Regions from separate parts of the Microbacterium sp. CFBP 8794 genome, predicted to be linked through region 1. Evidence: predicted binding sites of a transcription regulator. Region 1 holds the regulator's gene; each other region holds the start of a gene.

Region 1 (7,843 bases):
GGGTGGCGAACTCGGAGGCCTCGTCGCGCTCACGGCGGGCGACGAGACGCTTCTCGTCGTACTCGCTGTACGCGTCGACGATGCGACCGACGAGGTTGTGACGCACCACGTCTTCGCTGGTCAGTCGCGAGAAGTGGATGTCGTCGATGTCGTCGAGCACGCGGGTGACGAGACGCAGACCCGACGCGCCCTGGGGCAGGTCGACCTGGGTGATGTCGCCGGTGACGACCATGCGCGTGCCGAAGCCGAGGCGCGTGAGGAACATCTTCATCTGCTCGGGCGTGGTGTTCTGCGCCTCGTCGAGCACAACGAACGAGTCGTTCAGCGTGCGTCCGCGCATGTACGCGAGAGGTGCGACCTCGATCGTGCCCGTCGCCATGAGCTTCGGCACGATGTCGGGGTCCATCATCTCGTTGAGCGCGTCGTACAGCGGGCGCAGGTACGGATCGATCTTGTCGGTGAGCGTGCCGGGCAGGAAGCCCAGACGCTCGCCGGCTTCGACGGCGGGGCGGGTGAGGATGATGCGGGCGACCTCTTTGCGCTGCAGCGCCTGCACGGCCTTGGCCATGGCGAGGTAGGTCTTGCCGGTACCGGCGGGGCCGATGCCGAACACGATGGTGTTCTCGTCGATCGCGTCGACGTAGGCCTTCTGCCCGGCGGTCTTGGGGCGGATGACCTTGCCGCGCGACGACAGGATCGCTTCGCCCATGACCTCGGACGGACGGGGACCGCCGTCGGAGAGCATGCGGTTCGAGCTCTTCACGTCGGAGGGGTCGAGGCCATGACCCGAGCGGGTCATCGCGAGCAGCTCGTCGACGAGGCCCCGCGCCGCGGCGACGGCGGAAGCGGTGCCCGACAGCGTGATCTCGTTGCCGCGGACGTGCACGTCGACCTCGGGGTGCTCTTTCTCGACGACGCGCAGCAGGCGATCCTGCGGTCCGAGGAGCTGCACCATGGCCACGCCGTCGACCTCGATGCGGTCGACGACGGATTCTTCGGCGGAGTCAGACACCCACGCTCTTTTCGTTCAGGCCACCCGCGAGGACGTGGGCGTGCACATGGAAGACGGTTTGGCCGGCGCCCTCGCCGGTGTTGAAGATCAGCCGGAAGTCGCCGTCGGCATGCTCGGCGGCGACGCTGTTCGCGAGCCCCACGACCTCGGTGAGCAGGTCGGGGTCGCCCGCCGCCAGCTCGACGACGTTGCGGTACTGCTGCGTCTTGGGGATGACGAGCAGGTGCACCGGCGCTTGCGGGGCGATGTCGCGGATCGCGAAGGCGTTCTCGGTCTCGGCGACGATCTCGGCGGGGATCTCGCCCTGCAGGATGCGCGTGAAGATCGACGGTTCGCTCATGGCATCCAGTCTAGTGACGGGCTCCGACACGCAGGTCGGGGGGGTGCGGGCTCGACGGGCGAGGTGGTGCGTCGAGCCGCGCGACTTGTGGACGGGGCGTGAACCGTGCACCGGGGCGGTTGTTGTGCGCCCCGGTGCACATTCCGCGCCCCGGACGGGCGGGGCGGGACGTTTCGCGCCCCGGACGGGAGGATCGGAACGCGGCGGGAGGTCACCAGCGCCCGTGCGCCGCCGAGAGCACCGAGATCGCCGCCGCCCCCGCGGTCGAGGTGCGCAGCACCGTGTCGCCCAGGCGCACGAGCCGCGCACCGGCGCCTTCGAGCGCGGAGAGCTCCTCGGGGGCGATCCCGCCCTCGGGCCCGACCACCAGCACCACGTCGCGACCGTCCGAGGCTTCGACGGCGACCGCGGTGAGGCGATCGGATGCCGAGGGCTCGAGCACCAGCACCAGGTCGGTGCCGGCGCGGCGCACGAGGTCGGCCGTGCGGGCGACGCCCTCGACGTCGGGGATCCACGCGCGGTGCGCCTGCTTCGCGGCCTCGCGCACGATGGTGCGCCAGCGGGCCAGACCCTTGTCGGCCTTGGCATCCCAGCGCGAGACGCTCCGCGCCGCCTGCCAGGGAACGATCGCGTCGACGCCGAGTTCGGTCGCCGCCTGCACCGCGAGCTCGTCACGGTCGCCCTTGGCGAGCGCCTGCACGAGCACGAAGCGCGGCGACGGGGCCGGATGCTGCTCACGGCCCGTCACCCGCACGTCGACCTGCTTGGGCGTCGCGGCCGTAACGAAACCTTCCAGCCATGCCCCGCGCCCGTCGCCCAGGGTGACCGCCTCGTCGACGCGCACGCGGCGGACGGCCGCGGCGTGGTGCGCCTCTGCTCCGGTGAGCGTGACGGCATCCCCTGGCTGAGCGGATGCCGCCTCGTCGGTGACGAAGTGCAGCGCCACGGTCAGTGCCGGAAGCGGTCGCGGAACTTCGAGAACATGCCCTGCTGGTGCTCGGCCAGGCGCGGCTGGGGGGCCTTCGTGCGCTTGGCGAACTCCTCGATGAGGGCGCGTTCCTTGTGGTCGAGGCGCGTGGGCGTCACGACGTGCACGCCGACCTTCAGGTCGCCGCGCTGGCTTCCGCGCAGCGGCGTGATGCCGCGGCCCTTGATGGTGAGCACGTCGCCCGACTGCACGCCCGGGCGCACCTCGAGCTCGACGGCTCCATCGAGGGCGTCGATCGTCGTGGTGGTGCCGAGGATGGCATCCGGCATCGACACCTCAAGGGTGGCGAGCAGGTCGTCGCCCTCGCGGCTGAAAGCCTCGTGCGCGTCGACGGTGATCTCGAGGTACAGGTCGCCGTTGGGGCCGCCGGCGGGGCCGACCTCACCCGAACCGGGAAGCTGCAGGCGCAGGCCCGACTCGACGCCGGCGGGGATGTCGACCGACACGGTACGGCGGGCGCGTACGCGCCCTTGCCCCTGGCAGGTGCCGCAGGGGTAGGGGATGGTCGTGCCGTGTCCGTGGCACACGTTGCAGGGCTGGCTGGTGACGACGTTGCCGAGCAGGCTGCGCACCGTGCGCTGCACGTGACCGGAGCCGTGGCAGATGTCGCAGGTGACTTCGCTCGTGCCGGGCTGCGTGCAGGCTCCCTGGCAGGTCTCGCACAGGACGGCGGTGTCGACGTCGAGGTCGCGGTGCGTGCCGAAGACGACGTCGCCGAGATCGAGCGTGACGCGCACGAGGGCGTCCTGCCCGCGCTCGCGACGCGAACGCGGACGCGGTCCACGCCCGCCTCCGCCGCCCTGGGCACCGCCGAAGAACGTCTCGAAGATGTCGCTGAAGCCGCCGAAGCCGGCCGCTCCCCCGCCCCCGCCGAAGGGGTTCTGGTCGCCGCCCATGTCGTAGCGGCGACGCTGCTCGGGGTCGCTGAGCACGTCGTACGCGTGCGTGACCAGCTTGAAGCGTTCGGACGCGTCGTCACCGGGGTTCACGTCGGGGTGCAACTGACGAGCGAGACGGCGGTACGCCTTCTTGATCTCGTCGGCGCTGGCGTCTCGTTCGACGCCGAGGACCTCGTAGTGGTCAGCCACAATCGCCTTCCTGTCCGCGGGTGCGGGGTCGTTCTCGGTGGGGTGCTCGTCAGCGCGCGCTGTCGTCGTCTTCGAGCATCCGGGTCAGATAGTGCGCGACGGCGCGAACCGCCGCGAGGTTGGAGGAGTAGTCCATGCGGGTGGGGCCGAGCAGGCCCACGCGGGCACCGCCCGTCGAGCCGTCGTACCGGCTGGCGAGCACCGAGGCCTCGATGAGTCCGAAGGGTTCGTTCTCGCGGCCGATGCTGGCCGACAAGCCCTTCTCGTCGGCGACCATCTCGGTCATGAGCCGCAGCAGGGTCACCTGCTCCTCGATGGCTTCGAGGAGCGGGTAGATGCTGCCGCGGAAGTCGGACTCGCGCTTGGCGAGGGTCGCCGCCCCAGCCATGACGAGGCGATCCTGACGGAACTCCTCGAGCTCCTCGCCGACGACGCGGAACACGGCGTCGGCGACGGCGTCGAGGGCGATGCCGGGGCGGGGTCCGTCGGCGACGACCGCGGAGACCTGCTGAGCGCAGTCGGCGACGGAGCGCCCGACCAGCACCGCGCCCACACGCGCGCGCAGCTGCACGATGTCGGCCTCGGCCGGCTCGGCCGGGACGAGCGCGATCCGCTGCGAGACGCGGCCGGTGTCGGTGACGAGGATGACGAGCACGCGGGGACCGCCGAGAGCCACGAGCTCCACGTGCGAGAGGTTGGCGCGCGCGAACGACGGGTACTGCACGATCGCGACCTGGCCGGTCAGCTGCGTCAGGGCACGCACCGTACGGGCGAGCAGGTCGTCGAGATCGCCCGCCTCGTCGAGGAACGAGGTGATCGCGCTGCGCTGCGCTCCCGAGAGCGGGCGCAGTTCGGCGAGGTGATCGACGAACACGCGGTAGCCCTTGTCGGTGGGCACGCGGCCCGACGAGGTGTGGGGGGCGACGATGAGGTCTTCGTCTTCGAGCAGCGCCATGTCGTTGCGGATGGTCGCCGCCGACACACCGAACGCGTGCCGGTCGACGATCGCTTTGCTGCCGACGGGTTCACGCGTGTCGACGTAGTCCTGCACGATCGCGCGGAGCACTTGGAGGCCGCGTTCCGACACCATGCGCTGCTCCTCCCCGTCTGGCACTCGACTTGACTGAGTGCCAATTCTACGCCGATCGACGGCCTGCCCCGTCGGGGGCTCGCGGATGCCAGATCCTCCGCGCGTGCGTGCGGTCCCGCCGCGGGATGCGACGGCGCGGATCAGACCGTGAGGGCTCGCACCACGGCGTCCGCCAGCAGGCGTCCGCGGCGGGTCAGGACGATGCGGCCCCGGATGGCATCCGCCCCCTCGATGAGCCCGTCGGCGATGAGCGACGCCACGGCCTTGCGGCCCTCGCCGTGCAGCTCGCCGACGGCGAGACCCTCACGGATGCGGCTACGCAGCAGCACCGACTCGAGTCGTCGGGCGGTCTCGTCGGGGCGCTCGCGCGCGGCGGCCGGCGACTCGTTCGCCGCGAGGCGCTGGGCATAGGCGGCCGGGTGCTTGACGTTCCACCAGCGCAGCCCCGCGACGTGGCTGTGGGCGCCCGGTCCGAACCCCCACCAGTCCGTGCCGCGCCAATAGGCGAGGTTGTGCCGCGAACGGTGGGCGACGCCGCGCGACCAGTTCGACACCTCGTACCAGTCGTACCCGGCGTCGGCGAGCATCTCGTCGGCCAGCTCGTACATGTCGGCCTGCAGGTCGTCGGACGGCTCCGCGACCGCGCCCGAGCGGATCTGGCGGGCGAGCTTCGTGCCGTCTTCGACGATGAGCGCGTAGGCCGAGATGTGATCGGGAGCGAGCGAGACGGCGGCCTCGAGAGACGCCCGCCAGTCGTCGAGCGACTCCCCCGGTGCGCCGTAGATGAGGTCGAGCGACACGTCGAGCCCGGCGCGGCGGGCCGCGGCGACGGCGGTCGAGACGTTCGCGGGGTCGTGGGTGCGGTCGAGGGCGGCGAGCACGTGCGGGCGGGCCGACTGCATGCCGATCGACACGCGCGTGACGCCCGCCGCGGCCAGTGTCTCGACCACGGCGTCGTCGACGGTGTCGGGATTGGCCTCGACGGTGACCTCGGCCCCCTCGGCGATGCCGAACTCCGCGCGCACGGCGTCGAGCATGCGGGCCAGATCGCCGGGAGGCAGAAGCGTCGGCGTACCCCCGCCGAAGAAGACCGTGGATGCCGTGCGGCGGCCACCCGTGGCATCCATCACCCCGCCCGCCAGGCGCACCTCGGCGGCGAGCGTGTCGGCGAAGTCGTCTTGCCGCGCGCCGCGCAGTTCGCTGGCCGTGTAGGTGTTGAAGTCGCAGTAGCCGCAGCGCACGCGGCAGAACGGCACGTGCAGGTAGACCCCGAAGTCGACCGACGGGTCGATGGTCAGGTCGTCGGGCAGACGACCGTCGGTGGGCGCGGGGTCTCCGAGGGGAAGCGGTCCGCCCATCAGGACGTGTACAGCGGCGAGATCGCGCGCAGGTACCGCGTGAACAGCGCCTTGCGGCGACGACGCACGCGGCTGGTGAGGAGCTTGTAGGACGGCGCGGTGGGGCGGTCGAACGCGCGCACGACGAACCAGACCTCGTCGTTGTCGCGCCACTCGAGCGAGAACAACTCTTCGCCGCTCACGATGGAGTGTCCGACCGTGCCGAGGATGAATCCGACGCGGCGCGGCTCCTCGAACACCGAGATGACCCGCAGCTCGGCGTCGGCGCGGTGGCCATCGACCTTGCCGTGCAGGCGCACGCCCGTTCCGGGGCTGACGAACGGGGTGCCGTCGGCGGCGAAGCGCTGCTCGGCCTCGAGGCGGCTGGGGGCGACGGGAGCGCCCTCGGCGTCGAAGCCGACGCCCGCGTAGCCGGCGCCCGACGCGGGACGCACGTCGGTGATGCTCAGCTCTTCGCTGCGCAGCGGCGCCCACGCGAGCAGCAACTCGCCCGCGGCGACGAAGCGCTCTTCGCCGCTGCCGATACGCCACGCATCTTCGGCGGGCACGGAACGCTCGGGCGGATACTGCATGAGGTCGGGGGCCTGAGTGGCGCCCACCGCCGCGTAGTCGACCGTGTCGTCGGTGAAGTTCTGCCGGCGCATGATCTTCCTCTCGAATCGGTCGTTACTTCTTGGCCTCGACGTCGCCCGAGAGGGCGGCGATGAAGGCTTCCTGCGGCACCTCGACGCGGCCCACCATCTTCATGCGCTTCTTGCCCTCTTTCTGCTTCTCGAGCAGCTTGCGCTTTCGGGTGATGTCACCGCCGTAGCACTTCGCGAGGACGTCCTTGCGGATGGCGCGGATCGTCTCGCGCGCGATGATGCGGGCGCCGATCGCGGCCTGGATGGGCACCTCGAACTGCTGGCGCGGGATGAGTTTGCGCAGGCGCTCGGCCATGAGCGTGCCGTAGGCGTAGGCCTTCTCGCGGTGCACGATCGAGCTGAACGCGTCGACCTTGTCGCCCTGCAGCAGGATGTCGACCTTCACGAGGTCGGCGGTCTGCTGACCGGCGGGTTCGTAGTCGAGGCTCGCGTAGCCCTGCGTGCGCGACTTGAGGTGGTCGAAGAAGTCGAACACGATCTCGCCGAGGGGCATGTGGTACCGCAGCTCGACGCGGTCCTCGCTGAGGTAGTCCATGCCCAGGAGCGTTCCGCGGCGCGACTGGCAGAGCTCCATCACGGTGCCGACGTAGTCCTTGGGCAGCAGGATGCCGACCTTGACGATCGGCTCCGAGACCGAGGCGACGCGACCGTCGGGGTACTCGCTGGGGTTGGTGACCGAGACGGTGTCGCCCGTGTCGGTGGTGACCTCATAGGTCACCGACGGGGCGGTGGTGATGAGGTCGAGACCGAACTCCCGCGAAAGGCGCTCGGTGATGATCTCGAGGTGCAGCAGGCCGAGGAACCCGGCGCGGAAGCCGAAGCCCAGCGCGACCGAGGTCTCGGGCTCGTACTGCAGCGACGCATCGGACAGCTTGAGTTTGTCGAGGGCTTCGCGCAGCTCGGCGTAGTCGCTGCCGTCGATGGGGTAGATACCCGAGAAGACCATGGGCTTCGGATCGGTGTACCCGGGCAGCGCCTGGGTGGCGGGCTTGCGGTGCGTCGTGATCGTGTCGCCGACCTTCGACTGGCGCACGTCTTTCACACCGGTGATGAGGTAGCCGACCTCGCCGACGCCGAGACCGCGCGTGGGCACGGGCTCGGGGCTCGACACACCGATCTCGAGCAGCTCGTGCGTCGCGGTGGTCGACATCATCTGGATGCGCTCGCGCGGCTGCAGCGAGCCGTCGATCATGCGCACGTAGGTGACCACGCCGCGGTAGGCGTCGTAGACGGAGTCGAAGATCATGGCGCGCGCCGGGGCGTCGGGCTTGCCGACCGGGGCGGGAATCTTGTCGACGATGAGGTCGAGCAGCTCCTCGACGC
Region 2 (7,843 bases), on a different contig from region 1:
GTCTACGTGCTCATGCGCAGCCCCTGGGGCCGTGTGGTCAAGGGCATCCGTGAAGACGAAGACGCCGTGCGCAGCCTCGGCAAGAACGTCTACTCGTACAAGATGCAGGCGCTGGTGCTCGGCGGTGTCATGGGCGGCCTCGCGGGAGTGATCTTCATCCTCCCCCGCGCCGTGCAGCCCGGAAACTACGGCACCGCGCTCACCTTCTTCGTCTGGACCGCACTGCTGCTCGGTGGCGCCGCCACCCTGCTCGGACCGATCGTGGGAGCAGCCCTGTTCTGGGTGCTGCTGTCGCTGTCGAACGGCATCATCGTGGGGCTCCGCGATGTCGGCATCCTGGGCTTCATGTCCACCACCCAGGCGGGCCAGGTGCGCTTCATCCTCGTCGGCATCGGACTGATGCTCCTCGTGATCTTCCGACCACAGGGCATCTTCGGCAACAAGAAGGAGCTGTCGTTCAATGTCTGACACCACCGTCACCCATCCGCTCGTCAAGGGCGAGGTCGGACCCGGCTGCGCCAAGGTCGACCCGATCGTCGTCGCCGACGGCGTCACCCGCCAGTTCGGCGGCCTGAAAGCCGTCGACGTCGAGCACCTCGAGATCCCCCGCGGGCAGATCACCGCGCTGATCGGCCCCAACGGTGCCGGTAAGACCACTCTGTTCAACCTGCTGACGGGCTTCGACAAGCCCAACACCGGCCGGTGGAGCTTCGAGGGGTCGAACCTGGCCGGCGTGCCCGCGTTCAAGGTCTCGCGGCAGGGCATGGTGCGCACGTTCCAGCTCACCAAGTCGCTCGGGCGCCTCTCGGTGCTGCAGAACATGCTGCTGGGCGCCCGTGGGCAGAAGGGCGAGAACATCTTCCGCGCCCTGATCCCCTCGATCTGGCGCTCGCAAGAGAAGGCCAACACCGAACGGGCCGACGACCTGCTGCGCCGCTTCAAGCTCGACGCCAAGCGCGAGGACTTCGCCGCGTCGCTCTCGGGCGGCCAGCGCAAGCTCCTCGAGATGGCCCGCGCGCTCATGAGCGACCCCAAGCTCGTCATGCTCGACGAGCCCATGGCGGGCGTCAACCCGGCGCTCACGCAGAGCCTGCTGGGTCACATCCTCAACCTCAAGAGCGAGGGGATGAGCGTGCTGTTCGTCGAGCACGACATGCACATGGTGCGTCACATCTCGGACTGGGTCATCGTCATGGCGGAGGGTCGCGTGGTGGCCGAGGGGCCGCCCGAGACCGTCATGACCGACCAGGCCGTCATCGACGCCTACCTGGGCGCGCACCACGACACCGATCTCGGCGACATGACCACGTCGCAGCTCGAGACCATCCAAGCCGAAGCCGCCGCCGAGGCGGAGGCGGAGCTCATCGCCGACGAGAAGGACGGGAAGCTCTGATGTCCGACACCGCAACCGCCACGCGCACCGCGGTGCTGCGCACCGACGACCTGGTCGCCGGGTACCTGCCCGGGGTCAACATCCTCAACGGCTGCACGGTCGACGCCTACCAGGGCGACCTGATCGGCATCATCGGCCCGAACGGCGCCGGCAAGTCGACGCTGCTGAAGGCCATCTTCGGCCAGGTGAAGATCCGTGGCGGCTCCGTGCTGCTGAACGGCGAAGACATCACCACGCTGAAGGCCGACAAGCTCGTGGGCAAGGGCGTCGGGATGGTGCCGCAGAACAACAACGTGTTCCCGAGCCTGTCGATCGAAGAGAACCTGCAGATGGGTCTCTTCCAACGTCCCAAGGCCTTCGCGGAGCGCTTCGAATTCGTCACGGGGCTCTTCCCCGAACTCGGCAAGCGTCGCCGCCAGCGGGCGGGGTCGCTGTCGGGCGGTGAGCGGCAGATGGTCGCCATGGGCCGCGCGCTCATGATGGACCCGTCGGTGCTGCTGCTCGACGAGCCCTCGGCAGGCCTGTCGCCCGTGCGTCAGGACGAGACGTTCCTGCGCGTCGCCGAGATCAACCGCGCCGGCGTGACCATCATCATGGTCGAGCAGAACGCCCGCCGCTGCCTGCAGATCTGCCACCGGGCCTACGTGCTCGACCAGGGCAAGGACGCGTACACCGGCACCGGCCGCGAGCTGCTCACCGATCCCCGCGTCATCGAGCTGTACCTCGGAACGCTGGCCGCCGACGAGGACGCCAAGCGCGACCACCAGGAGCCCCCGGCCTGATCCCACGTCGATACACCGCGAGCGCGGCGCTCACCCTGGTGGGCGTCGCGCTCGCGGCATGCGCGGGCGCACCTCCCGCGCCTCCCCCGCTGTCTGTCACGCTCGTGCAGCAGCGGGGCGACATCGTCTCGGGGCGCGTGCAGCTCCGCGTCACGAACACCTCGGATGCCGCGGTCACCGTGACCTCGGCGGTGCTGCGCTCGCCCCTGCTCGCCGCGACGGGCGGCGGAGACACGAAACGCCCCGAGACGCTGCAGCCGGGGCGCACGATCGATCTTCCCGTCGCACTCCCCGATTCGCGCTGCGATCCGGAGGCCGCCGACGCCGGCCCGCGAGCCGTGCTCGGCGTGAGCGACGACCGGGGAACGCTCGAGCAGACCGTGGCGGTCGACGACGCCCTCGGGGTGCTCCCCCGCCTGAGCGCGACGCAATGCGACCGCGAGGCCTTGGCATCCGTCGCCCGCGTCTCGGCCACCGCGGTGTCGGTGTCCGGCGACGGGACCGCCGCTCTGCTGCTGTCGATCGAGCCGACCCCGGATGCCACGGCGGGCAGCGTCGAGCTCGTCTCCCTGCGCGGGACCCCGCTGCTGCGCTTCCCGCAGGGCACGGAGGCGCCTCTCGGCCTCACCGTCGCCGCCGGCGACGCCCCCACGACCACCACGGTGCCGGTCACGCCGATCCGCTGCGACGCCCACGCCATCGCCGAAGACAAGGTGGGCACCCTGTTCGACCTCGTCGCGCGGGTCGACGGCCGGGACGTCGTCGTTCCGCTCGACCGGCCGCAGGCGGTCGCCGATGCCCTGCTCGCCTTCACCGCCTCCGTCTGCGGCCTGACCCCCTGACGCCGGGGCCGAGGCCGCGGAGGGCTGCCGCCGGCCGCGCCGAGCCCTCCGAGGCCCCGAGAGCCCGTGGCACGCCGGGACGCGGATGCCGGCGCGGCACCGATCCGGCCCGCACGAACGCCGAAGGGCCCGGATCCTGGCGGATCCGGGCCCTCGTGCGGTGTCAGGTCACTCGTTGAGCGAGCCGAACTCCGTGTTCAGCAGGGTGTACTTGTTGTCGGCACCGTACTGGTAGATGCCGATGTACGCCTCGGTCGGGTCACCGTTCTCGTCGAAGGTGATCGGGCCGGAGACGCCGTCGTAGTCGACGTCCGTGCCCTCGTTGATGAGCGCGAGGCAGTCGGCGAACGTCGTGCACTTCTCGCCCCCCTCGGAGACGGACTGCATGTTGTCGCGGATGGCCGTACCCGAGTCGTCCTTCGCCTGCGCCGCAGCGAGGGCGGCGACGATGACGGCGTCGTAGGACTCCGGCGCGTAGCTGAAGTCGGTGAGGGCGGGATCGACCTCTTTCAGACGCGACTGGAACGACGTGTCGGCCGGGTTTCCGGGGAGCGTTCCCTTGGCGCCCTGCAGCGTGCCGGCGGCGAACTCGTACGAGTTCGACAGGTTGCCGTCGACGAAGTAGACCTTCGACGCCGGGAAGCCCTGCGTGCTGACGAGCTGCGGGATGATCGACGACGTCTCTTCGAACGCGATGATCGCGACGGCGTCGGGCTGCGACGCGAGCACCTGGTCGACCTGCGACGTGAAGACCGTGTCACCCGGGTTGTAGGGAACTGCGACCGAGACCTCGCCACCGGCGGCCTCGATGGCCTTGGTCGCGTTGTCCTTGAGGCCGATGCCGTAGGGGTCGTTGATGTAGATGACGCCGACGTTGGCCGCGCCGTCACCGACCATCAGGTTGCCGAGCACGCGGCCCTGCAGCACGTCGGATGGAGCGGTACGCCAGTAGTACCCGTCGTCGGCGTAGGTGGTGAAGTCCGGCGAGGTGTTCGCCGGCGAGATCTGCACGACGCCCGCGTCGACCAGCTGGTCGACGAAGGTGAAGGACACGCCCGACGAAGCCGCACCGATGACGACATCGGCGCCGGCGTCGACGAGCTCGGTGGCCGACTGGGTCGCGATGTCGGTCGTGGTGTCACCCGAGTCGCGCTCGGTCAGCTCGGTCGTGAACGGGAACGCGTCGCCGGTGGCTTCGATGTCCTGGATCGCGAGCTTGACACCCGCGACCTCGGGCGGGCCGAGGAAGGCGAGGTTACCCGTGGCCGGGAGGATGGTGCCGACGTGGAAAGCCCCGTCTGCAGTTGACACGGCGCCGCCGCCGGATGATGCACTGGGGGCAGCGGCGTCGTTGCCGCCACCGGCGCAACCGGCGAGGACGAGCGCGCTGGCACCGATCAGGGCGATGCCGCCGATGACCTTGCCAGTGCGCGTACGTGTGATGACGCTCATAGTGCTCCTTGCTGTGAATGAACGTTGGGCAGCCCACGAGGACCGCCTGGTGTCCTAAACCTAAGCCGCCGCGCGTTTTCTGCGTGTTGCCGTTCGTTAACGATGTGAGTCGTCGCGATCACGGCCGCATAACGGTTTCACACGGCGTCGTCGCGGTGCACTAGGAGATATGTCGGCAGGGACGACAAACGCATGATCTGGCCGGTCAGACGGGCTCCGTCACGTCGACGACGACGCGGCGGTGTCGGCGCGACGCGACGACCGAATCGACGCTCAGCATGATCAACGCCACCCAGACCAGGGCGAAACCGATCCACCGCTCGAGGGTCATGGCCTCGCCGAGCACCCACACCCCGATCGCGAACTGGATGATCGGCGCCACGAACTGCAGCAACCCGATGACCGTGAGGGGCACGCGACGGGCGCCCGAGGCGAACAGCAGCAGCGGCACGGCCGTGACCGCCCCCGCAGCCAACAGCAGCACCGTGTGCAGCGTGCCCGCCGTGCCGAGGGTGAGACCGCCGAACGCCGCGACGACGGCCAGCTGCACACCGGCTACGGGCAGCAGCCACATCGACTCCAGCGTCAGGCCGCTCACCGCATCGACCGAGGGCCCGATCTGCTTCTTGACCAGACCGTAGAAGCCGAACGAGAAGGCCAGCGTCAGCGCGATCCACGGGAAGGTGCCGTAGCCCACCACGATGACGACGACCGCGGCGACGGCGATGCCGATCGCGATCCACGGCAGCACCCGCAGTCGCTCGCGCAGCACCAGCACCCCCAGTAACACCGTCACGATCGGGTTGATGAAGTAGCCGAGGCTCGTCTCGATGACGTGGTTCGTGAGGGCACCGTAGAGGTACGTCTGCCAGTTGACGTAGATGAGCACGCCGGCCACCGCGGTGAGCGCCATGAGCCGCGGTTGCCGCACGATCGCCAGGAACGGGCGCCAGGCGCGCAGCACGGTGAGCAGCACCAGGCAGAAGACGAAGGCGAGAAGGATCCGCCACGCCACGACCTCGAACGGGCCGGTGGGCTTGAGCTGCAGGAAGTAGAGCGGCAGGACGCCCCACAACAGATAGGCACCGAGGGCGTAGAGGGCACCGCGGGTACTGCCGCCGGAGACAGGAGGGGCGGCGGGGGTCACCGATTCAGCCTACGCGCGGGGCGACGCCGCGGGCCGCCGTTCCCCACCACTTTCCTGCCACCTCGCGACGCCGGGGGGTGAGGGAACGACGAAGGCCCCGGATGCCGGAGCATGCGGGGCCTTCGTGCAGGACTGCGCGATCAGCGGACGACGACCGCCAGCACGTCGCGAGCCGAGAGCACCAGGTACTCGTCGGCGCCGAACTTGACCTCGGTGCCGCCGTACTTGCTGTAGAGCACGCGGTCGCCGACGGCGACGTCGAGGGGGACGCGGTTGCCGTTGTCGTCGATACGGCCGGGTCCGACGGCGACGACCTCGCCCTCCTGCGGCTTCTCTTTGGCGGTGTCAGGGATGACGAGACCACTCGCGGTGGTCTGCTCAGCCTCGACCTGCTTGATGACGATGCGGTCCTCGAGCGGCTTGATGGAAACCGACACGGTCTACCTCTTTCTCGTTACAGAAGACTTGTCAGCACTCACACGGGGAGAGTGCTAATTCGAGTCTAGGGAAGCACTGGCACTCACGCAACGCGAGTGCCAACACAATCGCCCGCATAGGCTGAATCGGTGGATACCCGCGAGCTCACCGCCCTGCTGACGCCCGACGGCCTCCGCCTGCTCGACGAGGTGGGCGGCATCGAGTCCACCGACGACGCGGCCCGAGCCGTCTCTCGACTCCGCGCGGCCGGGCACTCCCCCGATCTCGTGTCGGCCGTCGTCGGTCAGGCACGTCTGCGGGTGCGCGGAGCGGCCAAGTTCGGCCCGTTCGCCGAGCGCATGCTGTTCACCCGCGCCGGCCTCGAGCAGGCGACGCGCCTGTCGATCGCCGCCCGCCACGCCGGACGCTTCCGCGCCGCCGGTCTCGACCGCGTCGCCGACCTCGGCTGCGGCATCGGCGGCGACGCCCTCGGACTGGCGGGGCTCGGCATCCGGGTGCACGCCGTCGACGCCGACGAGGTGACGGCCGCGATCGCCGCGTACAACCTCGCCCCCTTCGGTGAGACCGTGACCGTCGCGCACGGCCGCGCCGAAGACACCGACCTCGATCAGACGGATGCCGTCTGGCTCGATCCGGCGCGCCGCACGGCGGGGCACTCCGAGACGCGGCAGGTGTCGTCGAGCGAATGGTCGCCCTCGCTCGAGTGGGTCTTCGCTCTGCTCGAGAGCACGCCCGGGGGTGTGAAGCTCGGCCCGGGCTTCGATCGCGGGCGGATTCCCGACGACGTCGAAGCGCAGTGGATCAGCGCCGACGGGTCGACCATCGAACTGGTGCTGTGGTCGGGAGTGCTGGCCCGCGAGAACGTGCGTCGTGCGGCCCTCGTCGTGCGCGGCACCGACGCCTGGGAGCTCACCGCCCCCGCCGACTCCCCCGACGTCGAGCAGCGCGAGCTGGGTGCCTTCGTGCACGAACCCGACGGGGCGATCATCCGCGCCCGGCTGATCGGCGAGGTCGCCCGCGCGCTGCAGGCGGGCATGCTCGCGCCCGGCATCGCCTACCTCACGTCGGACGCCGCCCTCACGAGTCCGTTCGTATCGTCGTTCCGCGTGCGGGAAGAACTCCCGGCCGACCCGAAGAAGCTCGCCCAGGCCCTGCGTGCGCGCGGCATCGGCACCCTGGAGATCAAGAAGCGCGGCGTCGACGTCGACCCCGCCGTGCTGCGCAAGAAGCTGTCGCTGCGCGGCGACGAGTCGGCGACCCTGCTGCTCACCCGCATCGGCTCGAAGCGCCTCGCGCTGCTGGCCGATCGGGTGTGAGCCCGGTCGTCACACGACGGCGAGCTGCGAGAACCCCCAGATCAACCACCCGGCGCTGAACGCCACCGACGTCAGCGCGAGCGCGAGCGCCCACGCGGCGACGCGACGACTGTCGTGCGCGCGGCGCAACGACACGATGGCGATGATCGCCGCGAGCGCTCCGAGCGGCAGGAGCCAGCCGGTGAACAGGGCCGCCCCGAGGGCGAGGATCGAGACGCCGAGCGCCCACGGCGCCAGAGACGGCGGGGTGGGCGGCGCCGGCGGGACGTAGGGGATGACGTGATCGCCGAAGGCAGCCATCTCGAGCTGCGCCGTGGGCAGGCGCTCCGGGTCGCCCTCGTCGTCGCGCCGAGCGGACGCCGCCGCCTGGGTGATGGCGGCGCGCAGGTCGTCGGCGGGCTCGACGCTCTCGGCGACCTTGCGCGCGCGCCGCGTCGGCGGAGCCGCCTCGCTCATGCGACGCGTCCGGAGCG
Region 3 (7,843 bases), on a different contig from region 1:
CGGCGCCGGCGTCGCCGGCGGGCACATCGGCGGCCAGGCCCTCGGACTCGGGGACGATGTTCTCTTCGTCGGCTCCGGGGAGCCGGTCGGCGGGAGTGTTCATGGCGTTCCTTCCGTGGGGTGTGCCGCCACGCTAGAGGCGACCGCCGACCGCGCGAACGGGCTTGACGACCGCCACGGGGTGCGCAGGGGGCGTCCGGTGAGGCGCGGCCCCGGTGCCGGACACGCTGGATAGGCTCGGAACCAGCTTCGAAAGGAACCGCAATGCAGCAGCGTCCCCTCTCCCGCACCGGCCGTGACGTCTCGGTGATCGGCCTCGGTACTTGGCAGCTCGGCCCCGACTGGGGCGGTGTCAGCGAAGACGAGGCCCTCGCCGTGCTGGCCGCCTCGGCCGACGCCGGCGTCACGCTCTTCGACACCGCCGACGTGTACGGCGACGGCCGGTCCGAAGAGATCATCGGAAAGTTCCTGAACGACACCGCCGCCACGGGCATCACCGTGGCGACCAAGATGGGCCGTCGCGAAGACCAGGTGCCCGAGAACTACACGATCGAGAACTTCCGTGGGTGGATCGACCGCTCGCGGCGGCTGCTCGGCACCGACACCCTCGACCTCGTGCAGTTGCATTGCCCGCCGTCAGCCGTGATCGACGACGACGCCACCTACGACGCGCTCGACCAGCTCGTCGCCGAGGGTGTCATCGCCGCCTACGGTGCGTCGGTCGAGACGATGGAGCAGGCCCTCTCGGCGCTCCGCCGGCCGAACCTCAGCAACCTGCAGATCATCTTCAACCCGTTCCGGCTCAAGCCCCTCGACGAGGTGCTGCCGATGGCGGCCGAGAAGAACGTCGCCGTGTTGGCCCGCGTGCCGTTGGCGAGCGGTCTGCTCTCGGGCAAGTACACCGCCGACACGACGTTCGACAAGGACGACCACCGCACGTACAACCGCAACGGCGAGGCGTTCGACAAGGGGGAGACGTTCTCGGGCGTCCCGTTCGCCGAGGGGGTGTCCGCGGCCGACGAGCTCAAGGCCTCGCTTCCCGAGGGAGTCACCCTGCCCGCCGCTACGCTGGCGTGGATCGCCTCGCGCGAGGGCATCACCTCGGTGATCCCGGGCGCCCGTTCGGTGGCGCAGGCCACATCGAACGCCGGGGCCGCACAGCTCCTCGACGAGGGCTTCGACCTCGACGCCTTCGACGCGTTGGTGCGTGACGTCTACGACCGCCGTCTGCGGGCGGAGATCCACCCGCAGTGGTGAGCGTCTGACACGCGAAAGCCGGGTCCGCCCCGAAGGGTGGACCCGGCTTTCCTGTCTATGACGTCAGCTGACGTCGCCGCGCCAGGCGCCGGACTCGGCACCGCGCGACTCGATGTACTTCTTGAAGTTGTCGAGGTCCTTCTTCACCGAGTGGTCGTCGGCGCCGAAGACGGCACCGAGCTTCTCGAGGACTCCGGTGGGCTCCCAGTCGATCTGCACGGTGACGCGCGTCTCGTCGTCGGAGAGACGGTGGAACGTCACGACACCCGCGTGGTTCTCGTCGCCGCCGACGCTGTTCCAGGCGACGCGCTCGTCGGGGTGCTGCTCGGTGATCTCGGCGTCGAACTCGCGCTCGGCACCGGCGATCTTCACCTTCCAGTGCGTGAGGGTGTCGCTCTTCTGCGTGATCGACTCGACGAAGCTCATGAAGTGCGGGAACTCCTCGAACTGCGTCCACTGGTTGTAGGCGACGCGGACGGGAACGTTGACGTCGATGGTTTCGATGACCTGTGCCATGGTGTCCTCTTTCGTGTGGTTTCCGGGGCTGGTCCCAGTCTTCGCTCGTCACGGGCGAGCTGCCCCCGGGGTTGAGGGATCGGCTCGCGTGCCCTATGGGCGTGCGCGGCGCGCCGGGGTCGTTCGGGGATTCGCCCCGCGGCTTAGGCGCGACCGCGCAGGATCAGGTGCCAGTAGACCCAGGGCAGCACCCGACGGTCGGCGATCCACGACAGGGCGCGCTCTCGATACAGCGAACGCCAGAAGGGGATCGTGGGCTGCAGGCGCCCCTGACGATCGAACTCGGCGAAGACGACGGTGCCGCGCGACACCGTGAACGGCACGACGCTGTAGCCGTCGTACTTCGCGGAGGGGGAGCGCCCGGCTCTCACCGCCGTCATGTTCTTCACGAGGGCTTTCGCCTGCTGCCGGATCGCGCCCCCGGAACGGCGGGTCGCCACCGCGGCGGCATCGCCGACCGACCAGATCTCGGGATACCGCGTGTGCTGCAGCGTCTCGGGATCGACGTCGACGAACCCGTGCGGATCGTCGGATGCCGCCAGCCCGCTGCCGGCGATCCACTCCGGCGCCCGCTGCGGAGGGACCGCGTGCAGCACGTCGTACGCCAGGGTCTCTTCGGCCTCGCCGTGACCGATCGTGATCGTCTGCGCCTCGGCATCCACCGACCGCACCTCGCGGCTGTAGTGCACCTCGATGCCGTACTCGTCGAGTTTGCGCTGCAGCTCGCGGTCGATGGCCGGGATGCCGAAGGGCACGGGGTCGGGGGCGACGAAGACCACGCGCAGGTCGTCGCGCACACCGATCGCGCGCCACCAGTCGCACGCGAGGTACATCGGCTTCTGCGCGGCCGCGCCGCAGGACGCGGGCTCGGGCGGCTGGGTGAACACGACCGTGCCGGAGCGCAGGTCGCGCAGCACCGGTGAGGCTTTCGCGGCGAGGTCGTAGTCGTAGTTCGAGATGCCGTTCGGTGCCGCCATGGCCTCGGGCAGGCCCGGGATCTGCTCCCATGCCATGCGCAGGCCGGCGCACACCACGAGCTGGTCGTAGTCGAGATGACCGCCCGACACGAGATGCACGCGGCGGGCCGCGGCATCCACCGTGAAGACCTCGTCGCGCAGCCAGCGGGTGCCCGGGGGGATCACGTCGGCCTGCGCGCGGACGGCCTCGCTGGCCCGTGCCGCGCCTCCCGCGATGTGCGACTGGAGGGGCGCGAAGACGTGCTGCGTCCGCGGCTCGATCACGGTGATGTCTCCGGCGCGGGCCCGGTGGAGGCGTCCGGCCACCGACAGTCCGGCGTTGCCCCCGCCGATGATCACGATGCGGGGGGTGTCGGCGCGAGCGACGGTGCGGCTCGAGTCGTTCATGGGGGATCCTCTCGTCTCCCTCACCGTGTCGTCATCGGCAGCGGGATACCACCCGGTTGACAGCGTCGGTCGGGCGGACGACCCGGGCGCTGGGGAACGACGAAGAGGGCTCGCCGTCGGCAGGAGCGCTTCTCCCGCGCCGGAGCGGGGGCGCACCCGTCGAAGCGCGTGGTCCGTGCGCGGGCCGGGCCTGTCAAGGGGCGGGGCGCGGCCGCGTCGGCATCGTTGGATGGAGGCACCGCCGATCAGCGGTGACGCACCCCGGTGCGTTCGACGAAAGGATCCTCATGAGCGACGCCTCGATCGACCCGTCCCCCGCCGACTCGTCGACCCCCGCCGCCGACGTCGGCATCGCGGGCGTGCAGCCCCTGCGCGACGGCGACACCTCGATCGAGCCCGACCCCGCGCTCGACCCCGCCCAGGCGGAGTGGGATGCCACGACGGCCCTCGACGAGGGCGTCGACCCGCAGGACATCGCCCCCGCGACCGCGACGGGCGCAGACCCGGCCGAGATCGCCGCCGACGACACCGACATCCCGTTCGACGACATCCACCCCGGGTCCACCGGCACCGACTCGCAGGGTCAGGATCCGGGCGTCGTCGAGCTCGGCGAAGAGGGCCAGGGCGACCTGGCGCCCGAAGACCTCTGAGCGACGCGCGAGAGAGGGGTCGGTCCGTTCGGGCCGACCCCTCTCTTCGCGATGGATTACTGCTCGATGAGCTGCGGTTCGCTCTCGTGCGCCCGGATGACGCCGTCGTGGTCGTCGGTGGCCACCGCGATGCGGCGCGGCTTCGCCTTCTCGCTCACCGGGATCGTGACCGACAGCACCCCGTTGCGGTAGGCGGCGCTGATGCCGTCGGTGTCGATGCCCTGGCCGAGGTTGAGCTGGCGGACGAAGGTGGCCGTCTCGCGCTCGCGGGTGATCCACTTGACGTCGTCGCCGGTGGCGAGGGTGCGTTCGGCGCGGATGGTCAGCAGCTGACCGTCGACGTCGATGTCGACCGAGCCCGGGTCGACCCCGGGAAGGTCGGCCGAGAGCACGTAGTGGTCGCCGTCGCGGTAGAGGTCCATCGGCATCCGGCGCGGTCCGCCCCCGCGACGGGCGTCGAGAAGGGTCGACGCGAGGCGGTCGAGGTCGCGGAAGGGGTCGTAAGTGGCCATGGTCGGTTCTCCTTTTCGGTCGGTCCGGATATCGGCATCCGGAGTTCGATGAAGTTGAGCCTTGTGCGCTCAACGTGGCAGCAGATTAGCACTCTCGATAGGAGAGTGCCAAGACCGTCGAGTGTCCAAGACGCGCCGTGCCGGGGTCGCTTTCTGCGGCGTGTCCTGGACACTCAACGGGCTGGCGCGCTGGCGCGGTGACGCCGTGGCGCGGTGACGCGATGGCGCGGTGACGGAGCGGGTCAGCGCGTTCGAGCACGGCGCCGCGGTAGCGTCATCGGGTGATGGATGCCGCGGCGAAGCCGCCCCTCGTGCGGGCGCTGTGGGGCGCGACCCACCCGGGGCCGACCCTGGTCGTGACCGTTCTGTCGCTGGCCCTCGGCCTCGCCGCCGGGGTCGAGCCCGGGCGACTCGCGCTGCTGGTGATCGCCGTGTTCGCGGGGCAGGTGTCGGTGGGCCTGTCGAACGACGCGATCGACGGCGCGCGCGACGCCGCCGTCGGCCGCTCGGACAAGCCCATCGCCGGGGGAGCGATCACTCCGGAACGTGCGCTCGGGGTGGCCGTGGCGTCCGCGCTCCTCGCCGTGCTCCTGTCGGTGCCGCTCGGCCCCGGACTCGTCGCCGCGCACGCGGTGGCCTTGGCCTCGGCGTGGGCCTACAACGCCGGGCTGAAGTCGACGCCGGTGTCGATCGTGCCGTTCGTGCTGAGTTTCGGGCTCTTTCCGTCGTTCGCGACGCTGTCCCTCGCCTCTCCCGCGCTGGCTGCCCCGTGGGCGTCGCTCGCGGGAGCCACCCTCGGCGCGGCCGTGCATCTGACCAACGTCGTTCGCGACCTCGACGACGATCGGCGCACGGGCGTGCGGGGCCTTCCGCACCGCCTCGGTGCGCGGGTCTCGGTGGTGCTCGCGGCGGTCGGCGTCGTCGCCGGAGCGGTGGCGGTGCTGATCGGCACGGATGCCACGGTGCTCGGCGCGATCTTCTTCACCGCCGTCGTCGCGGTGGCGGCCACGGCCGTGGTGCTCGTGCTCGTGCGCGCGCCCGGACGCGCGGTGTTCCAGCTCACGATGCTGGCGGCGCTGCTGCTCGCCGCTCAACTCGTCGTGACCTGACTCCTCCCACCCGGGCGGCTCGTCAGTCGCGGGCGGCGCGATCCAGTCGCATGGCGTACGCGCGCGTGAACAGCGCGCCCCCCGCCCCCCGCAGCATGGTGCGCAGCGCCCCGGTGCGCAGGGGGTGGGCGAGCGGGCCCGTGGCTCGCCCGAGCATCGTGTTGAGCCACGCCAAGCGCGCCGCGTGCCGCGCCGAGGCCAGACGGTCGGTCTCCCATCGTCCGAGGCCGACCGCCTCGCCCGTCCGCACCCACCCGGGCAGCAGCGGGGCCAGCGTGAGGGCGTCGAGCAGTCCGAGATTCATCCCCTGACCGCCGATGGGGCTCACCTCGTGGGCGGCGTCGCCGACCACCACGACGCGTCCGCGCCGCAGCGCCGGGGCCACGGCGCGCCGCACGCGGAACGTCGTCGCGTCGGCGATGTCGACCTCGAGCCCCGCGCGCTCGGCGACGGCCCGCGCGAGGGTGCCGGCGGCATCCGCCACCTCGTCGGTGCCCGCCCACGCCACCAGCCGGCGGCGTCCGCCGGGCAGCGGGAACGATTCCAGCACGCCCTGGCGTTCCAGGTGCACCCGGGCGATCGGGCCGCCGGGAGCGACGACGTCGGCCATGACGTAGCGGTCGGGGTAGTGGTGCGTCCGAACGGCGCCGGGGCGGTACACGAGGTCGCGGCCCGCCCATCCCGAGGCCACGACGACGACGCGGGCGCGGATCTCCTCGTCGCCGTGCGGACCGGTGGCGCTCACGCGTACGCCCGGGCCGTCGTCGTGCACGGCGGTGATCGCGACCCCCCGACGCACGCGCGGCGCGAGGCCGGTCAGCACCTCCATCGTGTCGGCCTGGGGGAGTGCGGCGACGTAGGGATGACGCGCCCGCAGGCGATCGAAGCGGATCGCCGCGAGCAGCCGGCCGTCGGCCCGCGCCTCGCCGCGGACGATCCTCTCGGCGCGCGCCAGCAGGGCCTCGGTCGCGCCCGACGCCTCGAGGAGGGCGAGAGCGGGGGAGTGGATGCCGATGGCCCGTGACCCGGATCCGGTGCCGGCGCGCTTCTCGACGATCTCGACGTCGACCCCGCCCACCCGCAGGTCGGCCGCCAGCGCGAGGCCGACGGGTCCGGCTCCGACCACCAGCACCTCAGGCACGCTCCGCCCGCCCCTCGGCCACGGCGAGAACACGGAAGGGCGCCGGCGTCTCGACCCGCCAGGGTGTTCCGAGCGCGGCGGCCAGCTCGGGGGCGCGATAGCTGCGTCGGATCGAGCGCAGTCCGTCGACGCGCAGGAACGTGCCGGCCGACAGCGGGGCGATCCCCGCGGCGTACAGGGCGTAGGCCAGTCGGCCGCGGGCGATGTCGGCGTGCAGCACCCGACCGCTCGAGAGGGCGAGCGAGTCCTCGGCGAACGTCGCCAGGGCCGCGGCGTCGAGGTGGTGCAGCACGTGGTTCGACACGACCAGGTCGTAGCGTTCGCCCGCGGCGCGCAGGGCGCCCGAGTCCTGGGCCACGAACCGCACGCCCGGTCGTTCGCGCGCGCGGGCCGAGGCGATGGCGCGGGGGTCGGGATCGGCGCCGGTCCACTCGACGTCGAACCCGTCGCGCGCGGCCAGGCCCGCCAGACGGACGGCGACGTCGCCGCCGCCGCACCCCAGGTCGAGCGCGCGGGCGGGGCGGCCGAGCGCCTGCAACTGCGGGCGGACGCGCGTGCGGTACACGTGCCCCCAGGCCGAGACCAGGCGGTTCACGACGTCGAACCGCCGATACGTCGCCGCCAGGGCGCGCGGGTCGCAGTCGGGGTCGTCCATCAGTTCGGTGAGCGCCGCATCGCGTCGGGCGAGGCTGCGCCAGAGGCCGGTGGCTCCGTCGCTGGTTGCGGGGCCTCGCGCGGCGCTCACGGGCGGCGCAGCGTCAGACGCGCCGCCTCGACCGTCAGGCCGGGGCCGAAGGCCAGCGCGGCGATCCGCTCCCCGTCGGGGTGCGCGACGTCGGCCAGCAGGTCGCGCAGGATGAACAGCAGGGTCGCACTCGACATGTTGCCGTGGGCGCGCAGCACCTCCCGCGAGGGCGCCAGGGCGGCGGCATCCAGGGCGAGAGCGCTCTCGACGCGGTCGAGGATGCTGCGGCCGCCGGGATGCACGGCCCACGCGTCGACGTCGCTGAGGTCGCCCAGCACGTCGGCGGCGATGCCGGCGATCTCGCGCCCGATGATGCGCGGCACCTCGGGGGTGAGGGTCATCTCGAATCCGGAGTCGCCCACCGTCCAGGCCATGTCCTTCTCGCCCTCGTCGGTGACGTGGGTGGCGAAGTCGTCGAGGTCGAGACCGGGGTGCGATGAGTCTCCGGATGCCACGACCGCGGCCGCCGCGCCGTCGGCGAACACCGAGGCGGCGACGATCTGGTCGGGGTGCGACGAGGTCTGCCAGTGCAGCGAGCACAGCTCGGCG
Region 4 (7,843 bases), on a different contig from region 1:
TTCGAGGCGTTCGCGTTTCCCCAAGACCCAGCCGTGCCCGCTGTTCAGGTGGTCTACGTCACACACTCACCCTTCCTCATAGACAAGAACCACGCCGAGCGCTTGAGAGTCCTGGACAAAGGCCGTCACGACGAGGGCACACGAGTTGTCGCGAACGCGGCCCGTAATCATTACGAGCCGCTCCGCTCTGCTCTTGGTGAGCTCGTCGCAGAGACGACCTTCATGGGTGGCTGCAACCTCGTTCTGGAGGGCGCCTCTGATCAAGTCATGATTGCGGGCATGTCTAGCACCCTCCGACACGCAGGCACGCCGGAGACTCAGAACCTCGACCTCAACGACATCTCCCTCGTTCCTGCGGGCTCGGCGAGTCACGTGCCGTACATGGCATTCCTTGCGCGTGGCCGCGATGTCGACAAGCCCGCCGTGATCGTCCTTCTCGATAGCGACGAGGCGGGGAATCAGGCCGTCGCCAAACTGAAGAAGGGCGGCCCGAACGGCAAGCAGCTGGTCGATCCCCAGTTCGTTCGCCAGCTGAAGGACATCGCCGGCCTGCAGTCCGACAACCCGGACGGCGTGATTGGCATCGAAGACTTGGTTCCTCTCGACGTTGCATTGGACGCGGTCCGCAGCTACGTCGCGGAGTTCGTCACAGACGCGAACGTTGATGCCCTCAAGCTAGACGTGAAGTCGGTCTTCTCTTCGCCAGGGGGGACACTCGACCGCGTCCAAGCAGCGGTGCGATCTCATCTCTCGAATGACGACTTTCACCTCGACAAGATCGCATTCGCCCGACACGTAGTGGTCTCTGCGGGCTCCAAGAAGGTGCCGATCGCCGCAAGGGAGCGGCTCTCAGGCAACTTCTCGATATTGCTACGAGAACTCGCGGCAATGCAGCGTAAGGCACTTCGCGTCCAGTCGACGGAGCTGATCAAGGATCGTGTCAACCGGATCCGCGACCGCTTCGAGACCGACCATCCCGCCTCCGCCTCGCGCGAGGACGTACTACTGCTGATTGAAGAAGTCGACAGCCAACTCGACGACAGCGCCGAAGCCGATGAGGTACGAGCCGTCATGACCGGTTGGTTGCGCGAGTACTCACTCAACGAGGCCCCTCGCGAGCCCGTTGCTGACTACCCAAGCTTCCTCGAGGCGTTCGCGGCACTGCCGTACGCCGGCGTGGCCAAGGTTCAGACACCTTAAGGTTTTCGATCGCCGCCTCCGCCTTGTGGTTGAATCCCATCCGCGGTGGCCCGCAAAGGGATTGTCATACCCGCCCTCAGAGAATGCGTCTGACCCGAGCACCTGCTCCCCTCTTTGCCTCGCCAGTCTCGATTCCGTCAGGGCGACTGAGTGGAACCGCTCCTAATGGTTCTCGGCAGGTCAAAGTCTCTTCAAGTGCCGGGAAACTACTCGAACCACGGGGACCGCGGAATATCAACGCTTTCGCTGCTCCAGTAAATCGCGCGGTGTGCCCGAGACGGTCTAGATACCTTGCGGGAATGGGAGCGCACCAGAACAGAGCGTCAAAGTCTTGCCGGTATCAGATCTTAGGAAGCTCATCAAGGAGCACCAGGCGGACAAATCCAGGTACGCGCTCGCCCGTTGTTTCGGGATCTACCGCACGACTGCGCACCTTCATCGCGCGGGTGTCGAAACGCAGGAGTGCCGGCGTCGCGCCCCGGATGTGGTTGCGTGGGAGATCCCCGTGGGGCAGACCCCGCGATCTCAAGATCATCGCGTCATCTCGTCGCACCTGTATAGGCAGACAAGCGATCGACCCCGGCCATAAGACTGCGCCGCTACTCTCACTGGATGAGCAGTGACCAAGGCGTTGACGAGCGGTGGCGCAGGGCCGTCCAGCGGGCGCTGGTGTCCGATGTGAGCGCCGAAGACGCCGACGCACAACGAGCGAAGAAGATTGTCACCTCGGTCGAGGACTACATCTTCGACCCCACTAATCGCTCCGTTCCTTACAAGCCGTGGTTCCTCGGTGACATTGGCCCCACAGATCTCACCGAGGACGATATGCGGATCGTCGTCAATCTCGCCGACATGACCGACAGTTGGCGGCTGCGGGTCCGCTGCTTGGACCTGATCGCGCTACGGAGCGCGGGGCGCGCGCGAGCGGACGCAGCACTGACAATGCTGGAGAGCCTGCGAGAAGCTATAGCGGAACAGGGCTTCAAGCCGCGCGATATCGACCTCGTGACCCGCGCCCTGGAGCTGGGAGGCTTCGGTCCCGCGCATCGTGCGGTGGTGGAGCAGATTGAGGACCGGGTGGTAGAGCTCATCTTCGCTCCCCTCCCGGATCTGCACTACATCTCATTCAGTCGACGCTTACGTGAGGACAAACGCACCCACCGCCATGCGAAACGGCTAGCCTGCCAGTTCTCATTCGCCGCGCGAAGCAGCCGGTCCACCTTCGAGTTTGAGGAGGCAGCGGAATGGGCCGCCATCGCAGGAGATCGCGATCGTTCAGACGACCTGCTGCTCGATCTTGCATTGACGCTCCAGGAGGAAGCACGAGGGCACATCGCCGATGCTCGTGTCGACAGCGCTTTCTACGCGTCGGAACTTCTCCACCGTGCATACAGAAACTACCTACGGACCTCGATCCGAGCCCGCACCGTCCGGGCTCTCGAAGACCTCGGTAATAAACTCACTGCCGACATCCGCGGCGCCGGGAAGATCATGGTGTCCCACAGCACTCGTAGAAGCACCGTGCTCCCCGACCTGAGCCCCGCGCGGGATCACGTGCTCTCTCAGATCGCCAACGCCAGGGGCGACGATGCCCGCGCAATATTTCTTGGCCTTATGAACACCGACTACGCAGCAGAGCTCGCCGGCGCAGAGAACATCCGCAAGAATTTTGCGCTTCTCACCGACACACCCCGCCGGACCATCGAAAAGGACGGGCGGGTGAGCGCAGTCACCGGCGACACCAAGAAGGAAGTCTTCGGTGTTCCCTCACCTCTGTGGCATCAGATGATGCGCAGCCACGAATTTCGAGTCCACACCATGGTCCCCCAGCTTCTCCACCCGGTCTGGCGGCACCTCCACGAAACACAGCACTGGTCCCACTCGGACTTCGTCGACATCGCCTCCCAGAGCGACACGATTCCCAAAGACAGGACGACATCGGTTGGAACAGCACTGTTCTACGGGTTCACGGGCGACTTCTTCACCGCCTTCCAGCTCCTGATCCCGCAAACCGAGCACCTCGTCCGCGAACAGCTGAAGGCCATCGACGATCGAACCAGCCGCTACGCCGACGGAGTAGAAGACGAGACCAGCCTGCCTTCGCTTCTCAAATCCGGGAAGCTCGAACAGGTCTTCGGGGTCTCGTTGGCTTTCGAGCTTCGCGCTCTTTTCGGCGATGCAGGGGGTCCCAACCTTCGCCATCGCGTAGCCCATGGCCAGATTTCCGATGAAGAAGAGCGCTCTCCGTTTCCCTTTTATGTGTGGTGGCTGGTGTGGCGAATCGTTGCAATCCCTCCTAGCGACTGGGCGGATCCCGCGTCGGGCTGCGGTAGCAAATTGAGTGAGTAAGCTCACGCGGCGTCAGGTACGCGATACGCCCTTGGATGTGAGCGGGGGCGCTGGGAGATTCATTCCACCGGCTGCATGGCGTCCGTTTGGCAGCGGGCCAGGGAATTCGGCGCGCCGGCGAAGCGTTCGGGCAACCGCAGGCGCCAGACCGTTCTACTTCTCCCGAAAATCGAACGGGACAAACTGAGAGTCGTCGGGATGATGATAGATGTTGCTCGCTGCGTGGGCCGCCGTACACGCATTCATCGTCCTCTCGATTTCTATGGTCCCGAATGACCGATCGTCAAGAAACCCCGAGCGCGTTTTGTCTATGAGCGCGCCAAGGTCGTCGTCGATTGAGTAGCGGCCGTCGAACGGGTTCCGCATGACAAGACCGATTCTCCGAGTCATCGGGTACAGCACAAGCCGGGCGTCCCGGACACCAACGCCCATCCACGGACCGGCCTGCTCGTGAGCGACCAGCGATACGGGAGCGTCGCTGGTGATGAGTGCGCGGTCCGTGAACCGCACCAATGTCCACGGACGACACGCAAGGAACCCAGCGATCTCGCCGGTGGCCTCGCCCATCAATTCGATGTGGTCACGAGCTGTCTGCGGCAATCGGAAGCCACCGGGGTCAGTGATAGCAGACCACATCTCGTCGACATCTGCCCCGCTGAGTGGTCGCCCAACGATATCCGACGCCAACTCTCCAAACTTCTCTCGACCCAATTGGCCCGCCGCTTTGGAGAACAGCCCTCCCGCGGCCGACTCCATCTGCCGACGCCGCTCGGGTCCGCGCAACATCTGTAATGCGATGAACTCCGCGAGAGTGTCGCGGTCGGTGCGAGGTAGCGGCCAGTCACCCTCGTCGACGCGTTCGAACAGGAGCGCAGTCTCGGACTCGATACCCTCACCCAGTCGCCTCTCAAACACATCGGAGCCACTCGGATGGCCAGGTATCGAGTTCAGGTGGTTCTCGCCGCCTGTCTTCTCAACCAGCGAGGTGCGGCCCTTCCGTTCAGGTAGACGAATGGTCCTGATTCGCTCGTTTTCGTCCGCGAAGCCGCGAAGTACGAACTGTGGGTTGATGTGGTGATACTTCGCGACGCTCACTCCGACAACCTACTGCGAACCGGTGGCCGGGATCTCCCTCGCAAACGGGACACAGAACCGCCTGACTCATCCGCTTGGATGCTTCGGATATGGACCGACACCCCTTTGGGCAGCGTCAGAAAGAGCTTCTGAACCAGCAGGCTCGCCTGATGGAGCGCAGCAAGAAGCTCCTCGACGGTCACCTCGAGAGCACAATCCCGAGCCAGCTCTACCGGGATGAACAGGAACGCATCAACCGTGAGATGGCAGTCATCAGCGATCGACTCGACGCCCTGCAAACCGAGTTTCACGCGCTGGAACAGAATCTCGATGACGCGATGGCACTGATTGAGAATTGCTATGAGGCCTACGTGCGCGCCCCAAACTCTCTACGGCGCACCTTCAATCAGGCGTTCTTCAAACGCATCCTCATCACTCGCGACGAGGGAGCTGAGGGCGAGCTAGCTGAGCCGTTCGCCACGATCGTGACTGCGACCCAAAACACCAGCGGCGCCTCTCCTTACGGAGAAGCGCCGCGAACAAATGGCTCTTACAAGGTCACATGTTCTAAAGAGACCAATTTGGTGGACCTGAGGGGATTCGAACCCCTGACCTCCTCGATGCGAACGAGGCGCGCTACCAACTGCGCCACAGGCCCGGAAACCTCGACAACACTATCACGCAGAGCGGCGTGCCTCGAACTCGAGCGCACTCTCCGCTCGGGTCCCCGACGCCGCATTCCGACTCGGGCATACCGCCGGCTCTCCCTTACGGGGAGGGGTGGGCTCAGGCGCCGACCGCGCGCCGCTCGAGCAGCTGACGCACGTGGTCCTCGATCTCGCTGTCGTCGACGTAGCCCATCGACGCGTAGGGCGAAGCCGGAGCCGCGGCGGCCGCGGGGCGTGCCGTCTCGATCGGGGTGGGCGCCTGCTGCGCGGCGATCTCGCGAGCGGCTTCTTCGCGAGCGGCGGAGCGCAGCGCCTCGCGGGCGATCTGCTCGTCGACGACCGCGGCGGCGCGAGAACCGGCCGAGGCGACCAGCGGGCGCGGAAGCTCGCGCGGGGTCCAGGTGGGACGCGGTTCGGGAACGAGGGCGACGTCTTGCACCACGGCCGCGACGCGCGGGGCGGCGACCTCGAGGGGACGCATACCGGTGCGCGCGGCGACGACCGACACGCGACGCAGAAGGACGAGAGAGGCGAGCACCACCGCGGCGCCGGCGACGAGAAGCACGGGAACGGCGCCCGCGACGACCTGGATCGCCCCGACACCCGACGCGATCGCGCCGAGCAGGGCGACCATCGTCACCGAGAGACGGAAGCGACGGCGCGCACGGGCGCGACGGAATTCGGGGCGCGCGACGGCCGCGGCGCGCTCGGCGTTCGCCCGCTCGACCGCGGCGGGGCGTTCGGCGCGCGTGGTCTCGAGGGCCGCGGCGCGCTCGGCGCGGGCGACCTCGACGGCCGCGGCGCGTTCGGCGCGGGCCAGCTCGACGGCGGCGGCGCGCTGCTCTTTCACGACGTCGAGATCGCGGGCGTTCTCGAGGCGCGCCACCTCGAGGCGGGCTTTCGCGGCGGCCAGCTCGGTCTGCGCCTTGTGCGCCTGCACCTGACGAGCGAGCTTCTGCTGCTGGTGGGCGGTACGGGTGGTGAGCTCGAGGCGCACCTCACGCGGGGTCTCAGCCGTCTCGGCGAGAACCCGGAGCGCCTGATTCAGGCGCACCGCATTACGTTCGACGGCGGTGAAACGATGCCGGCTCTGCCATGAGGGCAAGAGATACACCAACCAGAGCGCGACGGCAACGAAGACGATCACGCCGCCGCTCAGTACCTGCCCACCCATGGCTCAACGGTAGGTCACCGAGAGATCACACCTCGGCATCCTCCCGCGTGTCGCGCCGAGAGTTTCGCCGATCAGGCGCACAAAGAGCGAACGGACCCGGTCACAGCCGATCGGCCGGCGGAATGCGCGCCGCATCGGGCGGCACCTGACCGCGCGTCCACCGGTCGAGCACGCCGTGCGGCACCTCTTCACGCACGAGCGCGAAGGCGTAGTGGTCGCGCCAGTCGCCGTCGATATGGATGTACCGGCGGCGGAGTCCCTCGTATCGGAAGCCCAGCTTCTCGACCACGCGCAGACTCGCGTGATTCTCGGGGCGGATGCAGATCTCGACGCGGTGCAGATTGAGCTCGGTGAAACACACGTCGGTGGCCATGGCCACGCTCACGGTGGTGATGTTGCGCCCCGCGTACTCCTCGGCGACCCAGTACCCGATCGTCGCCGAGGCGAGCGACCCACGCGACACCCCCCACACGTTCAGCTGCCCGGCGACCTCGTCGTCCCACGCCATCACGAAGGGGACGCCGAGGCCGTCACGGTACTGCTGCAGAAGACGACGGATGCCGAGGCGCATGTCGAACGAGACCGGCCCGTCGGGGCTGGTCGCCTCCCACCGGCGCAACCACGAGCGGTTGTCGATCAGCTGCTGCTGGAGGACCCGCGCATCACGGTTGCGGATGAGACGGATCGAGACCTCGTCGTGCCGTCTCGGAACCGACAGATCCATGGCTTCTCGCCGGGTCAGAGACCCGCTGCGAACTCCTTGAACCAGGGGCGCAGGGCCGGGCCGAGGTCGTCGCGGTCGGCGGCGAGCTGCACGATGGCCTTGATGTAGTCGACGCGGTCGCCGGTGTCGTAACGGCGGCCACGGAAGACGACGCCGTACACGCCGCCGCCGTCACCGCCACCGGTGGCGAGCTCCTCGAGCGCGTCGGTCAGCTGGATCTCGCCGCCCTTGCCGGGCTCGGTGTGCTCGAGGATGCCGAACACGTCGGGGCCGAGCACGTAGCGACCGATGATCGCGAGGTTCGAGGGGGCGTCCTCGGCCTTGGGCTTCTCGACGAGCTGGGTGACCTTGACCACGCCCTCGTCGTCGGTGGCCTCGACGGCGGCGACGCCGTAGAGGTGGATGTGCTCGGGGTCGACCTCCATCAGGGCGATGATGGTGGCGTTGCGCTTGTCGTACTCCTGCATCATCGTGGTGAGCAGGGGGTCGCGCTCGTCGATGAGGTCGTCGCCCAGCAGGACGGCGAAGGGGTGGTCCCCCACGTGGGCGCGCGCACGCAGCACGGCGTGGCCGAGGCCCTTCGGCTCACCCTGGCGCACCATGTGCACGTCGGCGAGGTCGGAGGAGTGCTCGACCTTGGCGAGCTTGTCGCTG

Evidence for each region. The regulator HrcA, encoded in region 1, represses chaperone genes, less so after heat shock. The targets are predictions, from matches to a motif close to TTNGCACTCGNNNNNNNCGAGTGCNAA.
Region 2: groES (co-chaperone GroES) is a predicted target of HrcA. The motif match lies at 6,130-6,156, and genes of this name have one in related genera.
Region 3: IFU19_RS12755 (Hsp20/alpha crystallin family protein) is a predicted target of HrcA. The motif match lies at 4,385-4,411, and genes of this name have one in related genera.
Region 4: IFU19_RS11640 (DUF4209 domain-containing protein) is a predicted target of HrcA. The motif match lies at 1,627-1,653, and genes of this name have one in related genera.

What each region holds. Positions count from the first base shown of each region.
Region 1 covers NZ_JACYTT010000002.1:359,999-367,841, forward strand. The annotation lists gene IFU19_RS05520 (PhoH family protein) at 1-955, opposite strand, end outside; gene IFU19_RS05525 (HIT domain-containing protein) at 1,005-1,352, opposite strand; gene IFU19_RS05530 (16S rRNA (uracil(1498)-N(3))-methyltransferase) at 1,564-2,298, opposite strand; gene dnaJ (molecular chaperone DnaJ) at 2,301-3,428, opposite strand; gene hrcA (heat-inducible transcriptional repressor HrcA) at 3,478-4,518, opposite strand; gene hemW (radical SAM family heme chaperone HemW) at 4,659-5,876, opposite strand; gene IFU19_RS05550 (DUF1990 family protein) at 5,876-6,520, opposite strand; gene lepA (translation elongation factor 4) at 6,543-7,843, opposite strand, start outside.
Region 2 covers NZ_JACYTT010000003.1:295,561-303,403, reverse strand. The annotation lists gene IFU19_RS08905 (branched-chain amino acid ABC transporter permease) at 1-468, shown strand, start outside; gene IFU19_RS08900 (ABC transporter ATP-binding protein) at 461-1,393, shown strand; gene IFU19_RS08895 (ABC transporter ATP-binding protein) at 1,393-2,175, shown strand; gene IFU19_RS08890 (hypothetical protein) at 2,280-3,017, shown strand; gene IFU19_RS08885 (ABC transporter substrate-binding protein) at 3,186-4,469, opposite strand; gene rarD (EamA family transporter RarD) at 4,675-5,616, opposite strand; gene groES (co-chaperone GroES) at 5,757-6,053, opposite strand; gene IFU19_RS08870 (class I SAM-dependent methyltransferase) at 6,183-7,370, shown strand; gene IFU19_RS08865 (hypothetical protein) at 7,380-7,826, opposite strand; gene tsaD (tRNA (adenosine(37)-N6)-threonylcarbamoyltransferase complex transferase subunit TsaD) at 7,823-7,843, opposite strand, start outside.
Region 3 covers NZ_JACYTT010000004.1:393,007-400,849, reverse strand. The annotation lists gene IFU19_RS12780 (hypothetical protein) at 1-103, opposite strand, end outside; gene IFU19_RS12775 (aldo/keto reductase) at 265-1,257, shown strand; gene IFU19_RS12770 (SRPBCC family protein) at 1,321-1,773, opposite strand; gene IFU19_RS12765 (NAD(P)/FAD-dependent oxidoreductase) at 1,917-3,137, opposite strand; gene IFU19_RS12760 (hypothetical protein) at 3,425-3,787, shown strand; gene IFU19_RS12755 (Hsp20/alpha crystallin family protein) at 3,844-4,299, opposite strand; gene IFU19_RS12750 (UbiA family prenyltransferase) at 4,584-5,408, shown strand; gene IFU19_RS12745 (FAD-dependent monooxygenase) at 5,431-6,549, opposite strand; gene IFU19_RS12740 (methyltransferase domain-containing protein) at 6,542-7,204, opposite strand; gene IFU19_RS12735 (type III polyketide synthase) at 7,291-7,843, opposite strand, start outside.
Region 4 covers NZ_JACYTT010000004.1:163,965-171,807, forward strand. The annotation lists gene IFU19_RS11635 (AAA family ATPase) at 1-1,200, shown strand, start outside; gene IFU19_RS11640 (DUF4209 domain-containing protein) at 1,813-3,549, shown strand; gene IFU19_RS11645 (DUF4238 domain-containing protein) at 3,703-4,644, opposite strand; tRNA gene IFU19_RS11650 (tRNA-Ala) at 5,206-5,281, opposite strand; gene IFU19_RS11655 (large exoprotein) at 5,410-6,465, opposite strand; gene IFU19_RS11660 (GNAT family N-acetyltransferase) at 6,566-7,189, opposite strand; gene galU (UTP--glucose-1-phosphate uridylyltransferase GalU) at 7,204-7,843, opposite strand, start outside.